DNA from 2 places in the Thauera sp. 63 genome. Region 2 is predicted to be linked to the other one. Evidence: predicted binding sites of a transcription regulator. Region 2 holds the regulator's gene; the other holds the start of a gene.
The links. The regulator FNR, encoded in region 2, switches genes on or off when oxygen is low (the NO sensors DNR and NnrR bind a similar motif). The targets are predictions, from matches to a motif close to TTGANCTAGNTCAA.
Positions count from the first base shown of each region.

Region 1: a site for FNR is predicted at 3,650-3,663, ahead of C664_RS02175 (NAD(P)H-dependent oxidoreductase subunit E). Genes of this name have one in related genera too.

Region 1 is NZ_AMXC01000002.1:6,807-14,020, reverse strand. Features, by position in the region: gene C664_RS02190 (Ni/Fe hydrogenase subunit alpha) at 1-400, opposite strand, end outside; gene C664_RS02185 (NADH ubiquinone oxidoreductase 20 kDa subunit) at 427-999, opposite strand; gene C664_RS02180 (2Fe-2S iron-sulfur cluster-binding protein) at 999-1,724, opposite strand; gene C664_RS02175 (NAD(P)H-dependent oxidoreductase subunit E) at 1,721-3,568, opposite strand; gene gstA (glutathione transferase GstA) at 3,723-4,328, opposite strand; gene C664_RS02165 (hypothetical protein) at 4,533-4,997, shown strand; gene C664_RS02160 (TonB-dependent receptor domain-containing protein) at 5,108-7,168, shown strand; gene petA (ubiquinol-cytochrome c reductase iron-sulfur subunit) at 7,209-7,214, opposite strand, start outside.
Region 2 is NZ_AMXC01000009.1:92-7,305, forward strand. Features, by position in the region: partial or broken gene C664_RS09735 (cation transporter) at 1-227, opposite strand, end outside; gene C664_RS09740 (MerR family transcriptional regulator) at 298-708, shown strand; gene C664_RS09745 (sulfite exporter TauE/SafE family protein) at 714-1,424, opposite strand; gene hemN (oxygen-independent coproporphyrinogen III oxidase) at 1,482-2,873, opposite strand; gene fnr (fumarate/nitrate reduction transcriptional regulator Fnr) at 3,023-3,769, shown strand; gene C664_RS09760 (SirB2 family protein) at 3,784-4,173, opposite strand; gene C664_RS09765 (Crp/Fnr family transcriptional regulator) at 4,278-4,958, shown strand; gene C664_RS09770 (PHA/PHB synthase family protein) at 4,969-6,606, opposite strand; gene C664_RS09775 (MBL fold metallo-hydrolase RNA specificity domain-containing protein) at 6,763-7,214, opposite strand, start outside.

The sequences.
Region 1 (7,214 bases), on a different contig from region 2:
CGAACAGCAGGTCGGGCGAGGACAGGTGGAAGAAGTGCAGCGCGTGCGACTGCAGGATCTGGCCGTAGTGCATCAGACGGCGCATCTTCTCGGCAGTGGGCGTCAGGCGGTCGGCGCCGACGATCACGTCGAGCGCCTTGCTCGCCGCCAGGTGGTGCGACACCGGACAGATGCCGCACAGTCGCTGCACCATCACCGGCACCTCCCAGTACGGCCGGCCCTGGATGAAACGCTCGAAGCCGCGGAACTCGACGATGTGCAGGCGCACCTGATGCACCTTGTTGTGCTCGTCGAGCAGGATCGTGACCTTGCCGTGGCCTTCGACGCGGGACACAGGGTCGATGGCGACGCGGCGCAGGTTCTCGCCGGCCACGGCGGCGGTTTCGAGTTCGAAGCTCATGGCAGTCTCGCGGGCATTCGGTTCGATCAGTCGTATTGCAGCAGGCCGTGGCCGAGCATGGGCGCCCTGCCTTCGATGAGCTGGGTCAGGAAAGCCCAGATCGCATCGCCCGAGGGCGGGCAGCCGGGCAGGAAGTAGTCGATCCTGACCACCTCGTGCACCGCGTGGACCTGGTTGAGTGGCAGCGGCAGCTCGGGGTCGTTGGGGATCTGGCTGCCCTCGGCCAGGCCATGGCCGGTGCGATACACCTGCTGCAGGATGTCGGCCAGCTCCAGGTGGTTACGCTGCGCCGGCAGGCCGCCATTGACCGCACAGGCGCCCAGCGCAATCAGCACCTTGCAGTTGGCACGAAACTCGCGCAGCACATGCACGTTCTCGGCATTGCACACGCCGCCTTCGATCAGGCCGATGTCGCAGGGCCCGCAGTGCTTGATGTCGGTGATCGGCGAGCGGTCGAACTCGACCCGTTCCAGCAGCGGCAGGATGCGCTCGTCGATGTCGAGGAAGGACATGTGGCAGCCGAAGCAACCGGCCAGCGACACGGTGGCAACCTTCAGCTTGCGCGGCTTCATGCCTGCGTCCAGGGTTTCGCTGCTCATCACCCGGCCTCCTGCTCGCCATCGGCAAGCTTCTCCACCACCTTCTGGCTGATCGGCATGGCGTCATAGTCGCGCTGCCCGATCGGCACCGCGAAGCCCACCCGCTTCCTCAGGATCACGCCCACCGGGCACACCTCGGCTGCGCGGTCGGTGGCGGCGAAATCGGTATCGGCCAGCCGCCCGCTCTCGCTGTTGACGATGAGATGCGACTTCGCCCCGCGGCCCGACAGCGCGAACACGTTCTTGCCATCCACCTCGCGGCTGGCGCGCACGCACAACTCGCACATGATGCAGCGATTGAAATCGAGCAGCACGTCGGGGTGCGAGGCGTCGACCGCGCGGTCGGGGTAAAAGTGGTCGAAGTGCGGGCTCAGCATGCCCATCTCGTAGGCTGTGGCCTGCAGCACACAGCTGCCGCTCTTCTCGCACGAGGGGCAGAAGTGATTGCCCTCGACGAACAGCAGCTGCAGCAGCGTGCGGCGCTTGGCGGTGAGTTCCTCGGTCCCGTTCTCCACGTCCTGCCCCGCCGCGGCGCGGGTCGTACAGGCGGTGGCGAAACGACCGCCGATCTTCACCGTGCACAGCTTGCACGAGCCATGCGCGGCGAAATCCGGATGCCAGCACAGGTGCGGGATGTACTTGCCCGCGGCGCTGGCCGCGTGCATCACCGTCTGGCCGGGGGTGAAGGGGACTTCCTCGCCGTCGAGCAGGAAACTGTTGGTCATGGCTTGGCCTCGCTCGGATGTCCGCCGGCATGCGCACTGCGGTTGTCGGTGAGGTGCGCGCCCGCGTCGTCGCGACCGGTCATGCGCCGCGCCTGCGACAGGGCGGCATCGAGATCGAACCCAGGTTCGTAGTCGGGCGAGTGCAGGCGCCGATCGAAGGCCGGGCGGAACTTGGCGAGGATGTCGCGCAACGCGATCGTCGCCGTGTTGCCCAGGCCGCAATGGCTGGCGCCCTGCATCAGGTGGTGCATCCTCTCCATCTCGTCGAGGTCGTAAGGCGAGCCGCGATCGAGGGCGAGCTTGTCCATCAGCCGCGCATTGACCGCGGTGCCGACCCGGCACGGCGTGCAGAAGCCGCAGCTTTCGTGCGCGAAGAAGTGCGCGAAGTTGCGCGCCGCCTCGAACATGTCGCGCGACTGGTCGAACACCATGATCGAGCCGCCGGTGGGCACGTCCTCGAAGGCGATGCGGCGGCCGAACTCGCTGGCGGCCAGACACGAGCCCGCGGCGCCGGCGGTGGTCACGGCCTGGGTGTCGGTGGCGCCGGCGGCCTCCAGCACCTCGGCCACGGTGACGCCGAAGGGGAATTCGTAGATGCCGGGCCGCGCCACATCACCCGACACCGACAGCAGCTTGGTGCCGGTCGAGGCCGGGGTGCCGATGGCGCGGAACCATTCGCCGCCCCTCACCGCAATCAGCGCTGCCAGCGCCAGCGTCTCGACGTTATTGACGGTGGTCGGCTGCCCCAGATAGCCGTGGGTCACCGGGAACGGCGGGCGGATGCGCGGCTTGCCCGGCTTGCCCTCGAGCGACTCGATCAGCGCCGATTCCTCGCCGCAGATGTAGGCGCCGGCGCCAAGGTGGATCTCGATGTCGAAGGTGAAGCCGCGGCCGAGGATATCGCGCCCGAGCAGCCCCGCCTCGCGCCGCTGTGCCAGCCGGGTCTCGAGCCGGTCGAGCAGGTAGCGGTATTCGCCGCGCAGGTAGATGAAGCCCTTGTTCGCGCCGATGGCGAAGCCGGCGATGCACATGCCGTCGACCACCATGTCGAAGTCGCTGCTGAGCAGCACGCGGTCCTTGAAGGTGCCGGGCTCACCCTCGTCGGCGTTGCAGATCACGTAGTGTGCGTCGCCCCAGGCGTCGCGGCACGAACGCCACTTGATGTCGCTGCCGAAGCCCGCGCCACCGCGCCCGCGCAGGGCGGAGCGCTCGATCTCGCCCAGCAGCCCCGTAGGACCGCGATCCAGCGCGGCCGCCAGCGCTTCCCCCGGCGCCAGGCCGTGGTCGAGCAGCACGTCGCGGCGACGGATGTTGTCCTCGACGTGGAACCACTCCGGCGGCCAGTCGCCCACCGGCACGCGGCGGCGGATCAGGTGTGCCATCTCGTCGATGCGCGCCGGTGTGAGCCGGGTGATCGCGCGGTAGTTGGCAAGCAGCGCCGGCCCCTGGTCGCACATGCCGGTGCAGGACGTGGTGTCCACGCTGACCAGGCCGTCCTCGGCGACGCGCCCGGGCTCGAGCCACAGCTTCTCGCACAGGGCCTGCATCAACGCCTGGTTGCCCAGCATGCGGTCGGTGATGTTGTCCGAGAACAGGATGCGGTACTCACCCAGCGGACGGATGTGGAAGAAGCTGTAGAAGTTCGCGGTGCTCTCGACCTGCACACGCGGAATCTGCAGCCGGTGTGCGATGCAGGTCAGCGTCTCCGGCGCCAGCCAGCCCAGCGCGTCCTGCGTCGCGCGCAGAATTTGCACCAGGCGGTGCGCCTCATGCGAATGCCGATCCAGGATCGACTCGATGTTCGTGACGGCCACGCCTTCCTCCTGCTTCGAAGGGTTCCACATGCATCGTGCGAGGTCTGCCTGACCATTCTGCACCAGCACCAGGCCGGGCGTACCGGCGACGGACGACAATCCGCATCGATCGTGACGCGGATCAAGACCTCTGCTTCCGCGTCCGCCGCCGGCACAGCCGCCCTCTTCAGGGCGGCGGAGATCCTCAGGCGAGCCCTTCGGCCTTGAGTGCGGCCTGCACCGCCGGGCGGGCGGCAACGCGCGCCTGGAAGGCAGTCAGGTTGGACCAGCGCGACAGGTCGATCTTGACGAAGGGCATCCAGCTCAGCACGGTGAACAGGTAAGCGTCGGCCACGCTGAAATCGTCGCCCAGCAGATACGCCTTGCCGGCCAGTTCGCCGTTCGTGTAATCGAGCCGGCGTTCGAGGTTGGCCATCGCCGCCGCCTTCCAGGTGTCACCCGAAGCGGGGTTGAAGAAGGGGGAGCACGATCGATGCAGTTCGGTGCCGATAAAGGTCAGCCACGACTGCAGGCGGTAGCGCTCGACCGTGCCGTTCGGCGGCGCGAGCCTCTTCTCCGGCACGCGGTCCGCAAGGTACTGCACGATCGCCGGCCCTTCGGTCAGCAGTTCACCGCCGTCGAGCAGCAGCGCCGGCACATAGCCCTTGGGGTTGATCCGCGTGAAGTCGGCGCCGCCGGCCGTCACCTTGGTCTTCAGATCGACCGCTTCGGTCTCGTACGGCAGGCCGCACTCTTCGAGCACGATGTGGGGTGACAGCGAGCAGGCGCCGGGCTTGTAGTAGAGCTTCATGAGGCGAATCTCCGTGTTGTAGGGGAAAGCGCAGTATGCCGCAGCCGCGAGAACTGCGGCCACGCCTCAGGTCGCTGAAGCGTGACCAGGCGACGAGAGCACCGGGAGCCACACCCGACCAGACTTGCCGGTCTTCGGCGTGCCCTCCTATTTCATTATTGCAACTTTGTTGCCTTAGATGCCGCCTCATCCTAGAATGCGGCGATGTCCTGCGCCGCACCCGCAGCCCGGCCCCGCGCCGGGCTGCGCGCTTTCATCCTGTCGCTTCCGCACCCCCGCCGACTCGCCCGCCGCATCGGCGACGGACACGTGCTTGCCGGCAGGGCGCTACTGCTCGTTCTGGCGCTCGCGCTGCTCGCCGTGCAGATCGAGGTGCACGCACATGCGCTGTCCCATCTGGCAGAGCCAGACCGGGCCGCCACGAGCACCACGACGAACGGCGCATCGCCGGGCGAGGAAGACGACCGTCACGCCGGCGCCGTGTGCCTGGAATGCCTGGCGCTCGCCGCGCTCGATCTGCCTCCAGCCGCGCAGCCGTCCTTCACCTGCGTCGACGACGGCGCCACGCTCCCGCCCATCGCCCTCCCTCAGGCCCCGTCGTCCTCCAGTCCGCGGCGGCCACGCTGCCGCGCGCCGCCGTCATCGGCCCTTCGCCCCATCCCCTGCTGAAACCGTCGGGTCCGTGACCCGGCCTGCATGACGCCTCTCCATCCGGTGCGCTAGCCCGGACGAAGGGCGGCCTTTGCCTTGCGCAAACAGAACACGAAGGAAGAACACCGATGTCCAGGCTTCAAACCATACCCACCCCGCTCATGCTGAGCCTCGCCCTCGCTTTCGGGTCCGCCGTCGCGTACGCGGACGACACCGCGCTTGCCCCGGTCACGGTCTCTGCCAGCGCGCTCGCGCTCGGCAGCGATCAGATGAGCACCCCGGTCAGCGTGCTCGCCGGCGACGAACTCGTGCGCCGTCGTGCCGCCACGCTCGGCGAGACGCTGGCCGGCGAACCCGGCATCGCCGCCAGCCACTTCGGCGCCGGCGCCAGCCGGCCCATCATCCGCGGCATGGACGGGCCGCGCGTCAAGCTGCTGTCGGACGGCAGCGAGATCATGGACGCGTCCACGATCAGCCCCGACCACGCCGTGGCGCTCGAACCGATGCTGAGCGAACAGATCGAGGTGTTGCGCGGCCCGTCCGCGCTGGCCTATGGCGGCGGCGCACTCGGCGGCGTCGTGAACGTGCTCGACAAGCGCGTCCCCACCGCCGTGCCCGAACGCGGGGTCGAAGGCAGCGTGGAACTGCGTGCCGACAGTGTCGCAAACGGCGTCGCCGGCGCGTTCGAAGTCACGGCGGGCAGCGGCAACCTCGCCTTCCATGCCGAAGGGCTCAAGCGCGACGCGCGCGACTACCGTGTCGGCAGCGGCTGGGACCACAGCCGGGTCGACGGCAGCTACAACCAGACCGAGACCGGCAGCCTCGGCGTGTCCTGGGTGGGCGCGCGCGGCTATCTCGGCCTCGCCTATACCCGTCAGCAGAACGAATACGGGCTACCCGGGCACAGCCATGAATACGAAGCCTGCCACCCGCACGGCAACCATCTCCACTGCGGCCACCACGGCGCGGAAGACGAGCACGATCACGACCATGAACACGACGAACACGGCGGCACCCCTTACGTGAAGCTCGACAGCGAACGCTGGGACCTGCGCGGCGAACTGCTGGAGCCCTTCGCCGGCTTCACCCGCGCCCGCCTGCGCGCGTCCTACACCGACTACGGCCACGACGAGATCGAGCGGGCCGAGGGGATCGACAGCGTCGGCACCCGTTTCCGCAGCAAGGCCAGCGATGCCCGCGTCGAACTCGAACATGCGCCGCTCGGCGGCTGGCGCGGCGTGCTGGGCCTGCAGACAGGCCGCCGCGACTTCCGCGCCGACGGCGACGAAGCCTACGTGCCCCCCACCGTGACGACCCGGCACGCGGCCTTCCTGACCGAGGAGTACACACTGCCCGACTGGCGCTTCGAAGCCGGCCTGCGTCACGAATGGCAGGACATCGACGTTGACAGCAGCACCCAGCGCAACCGCAGCCACCGCGGCAACTCGGTTTCGCTGGGCGCGGTGTGGAACTTCGCCCCGCAGTACAGCCTGGGCATGACGCTGTCGCGCACCCAGCACCTGCCGACGGCAGAGGAGCTCTACGCACGCGGCCTGCACATGGCGACCAGCACCTGGGAACGCGGCAACCCCGACCTGAAGGTAGAGACGGCCCACAACGTCGACCTGACGCTGCGCAAGCTCGCCGGCCCGACCACCTTCTCCGTCAGCGTGTTCCACAACCGCATCGACGACTACATCCACGCCCGCACGCTCGACGCCCATGAGGACTTCCAGCTGATCGAGTACACCCAGCGCGACGCCCGCTTCACCGGCATCGAGGGCGCCATCCGCCAGCAGCTCGACGCCACCTTCGGCCTGACGCTCTTCGGCGACTACGTTCGCGCCAGGCTCGAGGCCGGCGACGGCGACCGCGACCTGCCGCGCATCCCGGCACATCGCGTCGGCCTGCGACTGGATGCCAAGTGGAATGCCTGGCGTGCCGAGGCCGAGGTCTATCGCGTCGGTCGCCAGGACGACGTCGCCGAGTTCGAGCGCGAAACGCCGGGCTACAACATGGTCAATGTCGGCCTGAGCTACAGCGGCCGCTACAACACCACGCCCTGGCAGGTCTACGTCAAGGGCAACAACCTCGGCAACCAGCTGGCCTACGCGCACACCTCGTTCATCAAGAACGCCGCGCCGCTCGAGGGCCGCAACCTTGCGGTCGGCGTGAGGCTCGAATTCTGAGCTGAAGGGAACGGCGGATAGCGCAGCTCGCGCTATCCGCTCATGC
Region 2 (7,214 bases):
ACCGCGGCCGTGGCCTGCGCCAGCGTCAGCGCGCCGGGCGCGAAGCGCAGGGTGGCGCGCTCGGTGGCGAGATTGACGCTCGCCTGCACGCCCGGCAGACGGTTGAGCACCTTCTCCAGCCGCGTCGAGCAGGCAGCGCAGGTCATGCCGCCGATGGCCAGTTCGAGGGATTCGGTTGCCGCCGTGCGGGAAGCATCGGGCGGCGTGTTCAGCGTTGCGTGGGACATGGTTTCGGGTATTGCGCAAACGTTCGACAAACGGCAGTCTAAACCCCGTACCAAGGTACGGAGTCAACCGGTGGACACGCAAATCGAACGGACATTCACCATCGGCGCCCTGGCGCGCGAGGCCGAGGTCGGCATCGAGACCATCCGCTACTACCAGCGCCGCGGCTTGCTGCACGCGCCGGAACGGGGCCATGGCAGCTACCGGCGGTACGGCCTGGCCGAACTCGCGCGGCTGAAGGCGATCCGCCGCGCGCAGCAGCTTGGTTTCTCGCTGGAGGAGATCGATAGCCTGCTCGCCCTCAACGAAGACACGGACCGCGACCGCGCGCGCGAAACGGCGATGGCGAAGATCGAGCTGATCGACGCCCGCATTCGTCAGCTTCAGGACATGCGACGCGCGCTGGCCGAACTCGTGCGCTGCTGCCACGATACGCAGGCCGGTGCGCCCTGCCCCATCCTGCGTGCGCTGTCAGGCGGCTGAGCCACTCAGGTCACACAGACCACGCCACTCCACAGGTCGCCGCCCAGTGTGGGCGCGTGATACAGCCCGAACACGCCGAAGCCGAGCACCAGCAGGCCGGAGGCGAAGCGCACCTTCGGGTTGCGGGTGAAATCGCGGAAACGCTTGAACAGCATGCCCGCCAGCAGCAGGTTGGGCAGCGTGCCGAGGCCGAAGGCCAGCATCAGCCCGGCGCCGCGCGCACCGGAACCGGTGACGAGCGCCGTGGCGAGGATCGAATAGGTCAGGCCGCAGGGGATGAAGCCCCACAGCAACCCGAGCGGCAGCGCTTGCTTGGCCGAGCGCGCCGGCAGGAAGCGCCGCGTGGCCGGCTGGATGCGACGCCAGATCACGTGCCCCGCACGCTCGACCGGTGCCAGCAGGCGGGTGAAGCCGGTGAGGTAGAGGCCCAGCGCGATCAGCATCAGGTTGGCGAGCACGTAAAGCGTCATCTGCACCGGCAGCATGCCGTCGTACAGCATGCCCACCGAGCCGAGCGCGCCAACCAGGCCGCCGAGTGCGGTGTAGGTGGTGATGCGGCCGAGGTTGTAGGCCAGATGCAGCGGCCATTGCGGCTTGCTGCCGGGCGTCTGCACCTGCACGGTGAGCGCGCCGACAATGCCGCCGCACATCGACACGCAGTGCGTGCCACCAAGCAGGCCGATCAGGAAGACAGCGAAATAACCGGTTTCAGGCATGAGAAGAAAAGGCCCCGCTGCTGCAAAGCCTCATTCTACGCTGCGTTGCCGCAAGGTTCAGATCACGCGCGAGTAGCGCGCGCGCTCGCGGTCGGCCCGCAGATAGCGGTCGAACACCATCGCGATGCCGCGCACCAGCAAGCGCCCCCCGGGCTGCACGCTGATCCAGTCTCCGTCGATCTTGACCAGCCCCGCCTTCTCCATCTCCGCAAGTTCGGTCAGTTCCTCGGCGAAGTACTCCCGGAAGTTGATCAGGTGGGCGATCTCGATCGACTGCATCGACAGTTCGAAATGGCACATCAGCGCCTGGATGATCGCGCGCCGCAGCAAGTCGTCGGCGGTGAGCTCGATGCCACGCAGCACCGGCAGCTCATCGCGGTCGAGCGCGTCGTAGTACTCGTCCAGCGTCTTCACGTTCTGCGCATACACCGGGCCGATCTTGCCGATGGCCGACACGCCGAAGGCGAGCAGATCGCACTCGGCCTGTGTCGAGTAGCCCTGGAAGTTGCGATGCAGGCGCCCCTGGCGCTGCGCGACGGTGAGTTCGTCGTTGGGCTTGGCGAAATGGTCCATGCCGATATAGACATAGCCCGCCTCGGTCAGGCGGCGGATACCCAGTTGCAGCAACTGCAGCTTGGTGTCCGGCGTCGGCATGTCGCTCATGAAGATGCGACGCTGCGGCTTGAACAGGCCGGGCAGATGCGCATAGCTGTAAAGCGAGATGCGATCGGGCGAGATCTCGAGCACCTGTTCGAGCGTACGGTTGAAGCTGATGACGTTCTGTTTCGGCAGGCCATAGATCAGGTCCATGCTGACCGACTTGAAGCCAGTGGCGCGCGCTGCATCGATGACGAGCTTGGTCTCGTCGAAGCTCTGGATGCGGTTGACGGCCTGCTGCACGTCTTCGGCGAAGTCCTGCACGCCGACGCTCATGCGGTTGAAACCAAGCTCGGCCAGCAACTTGACGGTGTCGAAATCGACCTTGCGCGGATCGACCTCGATCGAATATTCGCCGTTGGGCACCAAGGTGAAGTGCTCGCGGACCGAGGCCATCAGTTGCCGCATTTCGTCATGCGAGAGGAAGGTCGGCGTGCCGCCCCCCAGGTGCAACTGCGTCACCTGGCGGCTGCCCTGCAGGCAGGCCGCTTGCATCGCGATCTCTTTAGCCAGGTATTTCAGGTACTTGGCTGAACGCCCATGATCCTTGGTTATGATCTTGTTGCAGGCGCAGTAATAACAGATCGTGTTACAAAATGGGATATGGAAGTATAATGAGAGCGGTTTGCTGACGCCGCCAATGGCCCGATTTGCAAGCCAGTGCTTGAGCGCGTCGGCATTGAAAGCCTCGACAAAGCGATCCGCGGTCGGGTAAGAGGTATACCGCGGCCCGTTGATGTCGAATCGACGGATCAGCTGCGGATCGAAGATGAGTTCGTTCTGTTCGGTCATGATCTTGCTGCTACTGTGTGTGCCTAACAATGGCAGACCAGCGCAAATTTTTGGTTGACGTGGATCAACGGCCATGGTGATGCCAGCCGGGGACACTGTTAAACCGCGTTTTGGACTCTGTGAGTCGGGATGACGGGATTATCGTGCAGATGAGGGCAAGCGTGGCAATTACCGTGAGCGGGCTCAAGACCGCCTGTTCGCAGTGTAATCTTGTGGAACTGTGCCTGCCCTTCGGCATGCCCGACAGCGAACTGAGCCGCCTGGATGAACTGGTGGGTGCGCGACGCAAGGTGAAGCGCCAGCAGAACCTCTACCGCGCGGGAGACACCTTCGAGGCGATCTACGCGATCCGTGCGGGCTCGTTCAAGACCGACGTGCTGCTCGAAGATGGTCGCGACCAGGTGACCGGCTTCCAGATGACCGGGGAGATCCTCGGTCTGGACGGCATCAGCACCGAGACGCACAGTTGCAACGCCGTCGCGCTGGAAGACAGCGAGGTGTGCGTGATCCCCTACGCCAAGCTCGAACAGCTGTCCCACGAGGTCGAAGGCCTGCAGCATCAGTTCCACAAGGTCATGAGCCGTGAGATCGTGCGCGACCACGGCGTGATGATGCTGCTCGGCTCGATGCGCGCCGAGGAGCGCCTGGCGGCCTTCCTGCTCAACATGTCGCAGCGCTTCACCGCACGCGGTTTTTCGGCGGCCGAGTTCCACCTGCGCATGACGCGCGAGGAAATCGGCTCCTATCTCGGGCTCAAGCTCGAGACCGTGTCACGCGCCTTCTCGCGCTTCCAGGAAGAAGGCCTGATCGCCGTGCAGCAGAAGCACATCCGCCTGCTGGATACCGCCGGCCTGCGCAAGCTCATCCAGCACCAGACGGCCGGCAGCGGGCGCTGAGGCGCGCCCGGCGATCAGGCGGCAACCGCCAGGTAACCTGCGACATTCTTGGTCAGTGCCACCGAGGCGATCCACGCATACACCAGCAATGCGGCGGCGAAGGCGCCGAGCCGGATCCCCTTCGTCCTGCCGCGCTTCAGCGCAACCGTGCCGAGCAGGATGTAGGCAATCAGGCCGAACACCTTTGCCGTCACCCACCCTGCGTCGAAGGGATACTGCTGGATCATGACCGCCAGCGCTATCGCACTCAGCAACAGGGCGCTGTCGATGACGTGAGGCAGCACCCGTACCGGCAGGGCGTTCAGGCGCGGGCTGCCCGTCATCATCCAGAAGCCGCGCAGCAGGAACCCGATGGCGCTGAGCACCACGCAGGTGACATGAAGGTGCTTGATTGCGAAATACATGCGTACTCCCACCCGGACCGGCATTGCGCGTGCCGCGCTGCACCCCGGGGTCGATTAGAATTGCCGTCAATAATGAGATCGCTTCCACCCAGGAACGCACGGACATGACCCACGCCGCCCTCGACCTCCCTGCGCTGCTCAAGCGCATCCCGCTGTTCAGCGAACTCTCGGACACCGATCTCGAGCTTGTCGCGCGCTACACGCGTGACCGCCACATCGGGCGTGGCGAGGTGCTGTTCCAGCGCGGCGACCAGCCGCATGGCTTTTACTTCGTCGTCTCGGGTCAGGTCAAGCTCGCCTTTTCGTCGCCACAGGGGACCGAGAAGGTCGTGGAGATCATCGGCCCGATGCAGAGCTTCGGAGAGGCCGTGATGTTCATGAACAAGCCCTATCCGGTGTTCGCCGAAGCGCTGACCGAAACACTGCTGATCCACGTCGGCCAGGCCGTGGTCACCGAGCTGATCGACCAGGACTCCACCTTCGCGCACAAGCTCCTCGCCGGCATGGCCATCCGCCTGCACGGGCTGATCCAGGACGTGGAGACCTATTCGCTGCGCTCGAGCATCCAGCGTGTGATCGGCTACCTGCTGCAGGTCGCCGACAGCGACACGCCGTGCGAGATCGCGCTGCCGACCAGCAAGCAGGTCATCGCTTCACGCCTGAACCTGACGCCCGAAACCCTGTCGCGCATCTTTCACGACCTCAGCGAATCGGGCCTGATCAGCGTTCAGGGCAAACGCATCACCTTGCACGACCCGACCCGCCTCGCCCGCTACCAGGCCTGAGGACTGCCCGCTACTTCTCGAGCACGTAGCTGCCCGGTGCCGCGCACAGCGCCGGGAAGCGCTTGCTGGCGGCCGGACGCGCCTCCACCTCGTCCCCCGCGCGCGGCTTGAGCCAGCGCATCCAGTCCTCCCACCAGCTGCCGGCATGCTCTTCCGCGCGCCTGCGCCACGAGTCTGTCGTGTCCGAGCGCTGGGCGTCGGCCGCCCAATAGCGCCGCTTCGGCGGATGCACGACGGGGTTGACGATGCCGAGGATGTGCCCCGAGCTCGACAGCACGAAGCGCTTGTTGCCGACGACGTGGTTGTTGACCGCGAAGGTCTGGCGCCACGGCGCGATGTGATCGTCCTCCGCGGACACCGCGTAGAGCGGCTGCCGGATCACCGACAGGTCGAGCGTCTCGCCGGCCACCTGCAGCGCATTGGTCTGGATGAGGCGATTGTGCAGGTAGAGCTCGCGCAGGTACCACGCGTGCATCGCGTACGGCATGCGCGTGGTGTCCATGTTCCAATACAGCACGTCGAACGGAGGCGGCGAATCACCGTACAGCCAGCCCTGCACGACGTAGTGCCAGATCAGGCTGTTCGAGCGCAGCAGCCGGAACGATGCCGCCATCTCCGCACCATCCAGGTAACCCTTGCGTGCCATCCGATCGCACAGATAGTCGATACTGCTCTCGTCGATGAAGACCTCGATGTCGCCGGGCTTGTGGAAATCCACCAGCGTCGTGAACAGGGTCCAGTCGGCGACTGGCATGGCGTCCGGGGCATAGTGGCGGTTCGCCCAGGCCATGTACATCGCGAGCGCCGTGCCGCCGATGCAGTAACCGACCGCATGCACGCGCTCCACGCCGGCAAACTCACGCGCCACGCGCACGATCGTGTCGACGCCGTCCAGCAGGTAGTCGTCGAAACCGACGTCCCGCATCGACGCATCCGGGTTCTTCCAGCTCGTGATGAAGACGTCCAGGCCCTGGTCGAGCAGGAAGCGGATCATGCTCTTCTTCGGCACGAGGTCAAGCACGTAGAACTTGTTGATCCACGGCGTGACGATGACGACAGGTTCGGCATGCACGCGCGGCTGGGTCGGCGCGTAGTGGATGACTTCGAGCAGCCGGTTGCGGAACACGACCGCGCCCGGCGTGGTGGCGAGATTCTCGCCGACCTTGAAGTCCTCGGGGTCGGTCATGCGGACGTTGCCGGCCTGGAGATCGTCGAGGAAATTGCGGAAGCCCCGCACGAGACTGTCGCCCCGTGTCTCGATGGCCTTGCGCATCGCCACCGGGTTGGTGAGCAGGTAGTTGGTGGGCGCCACCGCATTGAGCCACTTTCGCCACCAGAAGGCAGCCCGGCGCCGCTCCTTGCTGGAAAGCGCGGGCGTGTCGTACAGCATGTCCTGCGTGTGATGCGTGAACGCGAGGTACCACTCCTTGATCAAGTCCCAGGTCGGCGATTCGGTCCATACCGGATCGGCGAAGCGCGCATCGTCCGCATTCGGCGCGATGGGATCCTGGCTGGGTACGCCCAGCATCCGGTCAAGGGTATGCCACTGCAGGCGCCACAGATCGTTCGACAGGCGTACCGCGCGCTCGGCGAGCTCCTGCGGATGCGCCAGCCAGGCCAGCTGGGCATGCACGATCGGGGCGGACATACCGAGTGGGTCGATTGCGTCGGCAACGCTCTCGCGCAGCCGATGGAAGTTGCGCACCATTTCCGGGCCATTGGGCGCTCCAGCCCGACTCTGGCTTCGTCGGCCGCTGTCGGACGGTGGATGACTGTTATCGCTGGTCACGTCGTTCTCCTCGCATCAGGGGATCGGATAGTTTACGCCCGGCTCGGGCACCACCGGCGCCGGCCAGCCGAGCCTCGCATGTATCGCATCGGCAAGCGCCATCGCACCCAGTGGCTCGCCATGCACGACGAAGGTCCGTTGCGGCGGCTGCTTGATATGTGCAAGCCAGTCGAGCAGCGCTGGCTGGTCGGCATGCGCGGACAGCCCGCCAATGGTATGGATCCGAGCCCGCACCGGCACCCGTTCACCGAACAGGCTGACCTGTCTTGCGCCATCCACCAGCCGGCGCCCCAGCGTACCAGCCGCCTGAAAACCGGCAATGACGATCGAGCACTCGCTGCGCCCGAGGTTGTAGCGCAGATGATGACGAACCCGCCCCGCATCGCACATGCCGCTCGCGGAAATGATCACAAGGCCGCCCTTGACGCTGTTGAGGGCCATGGACTCCTCGACATCCTGAACGAAAC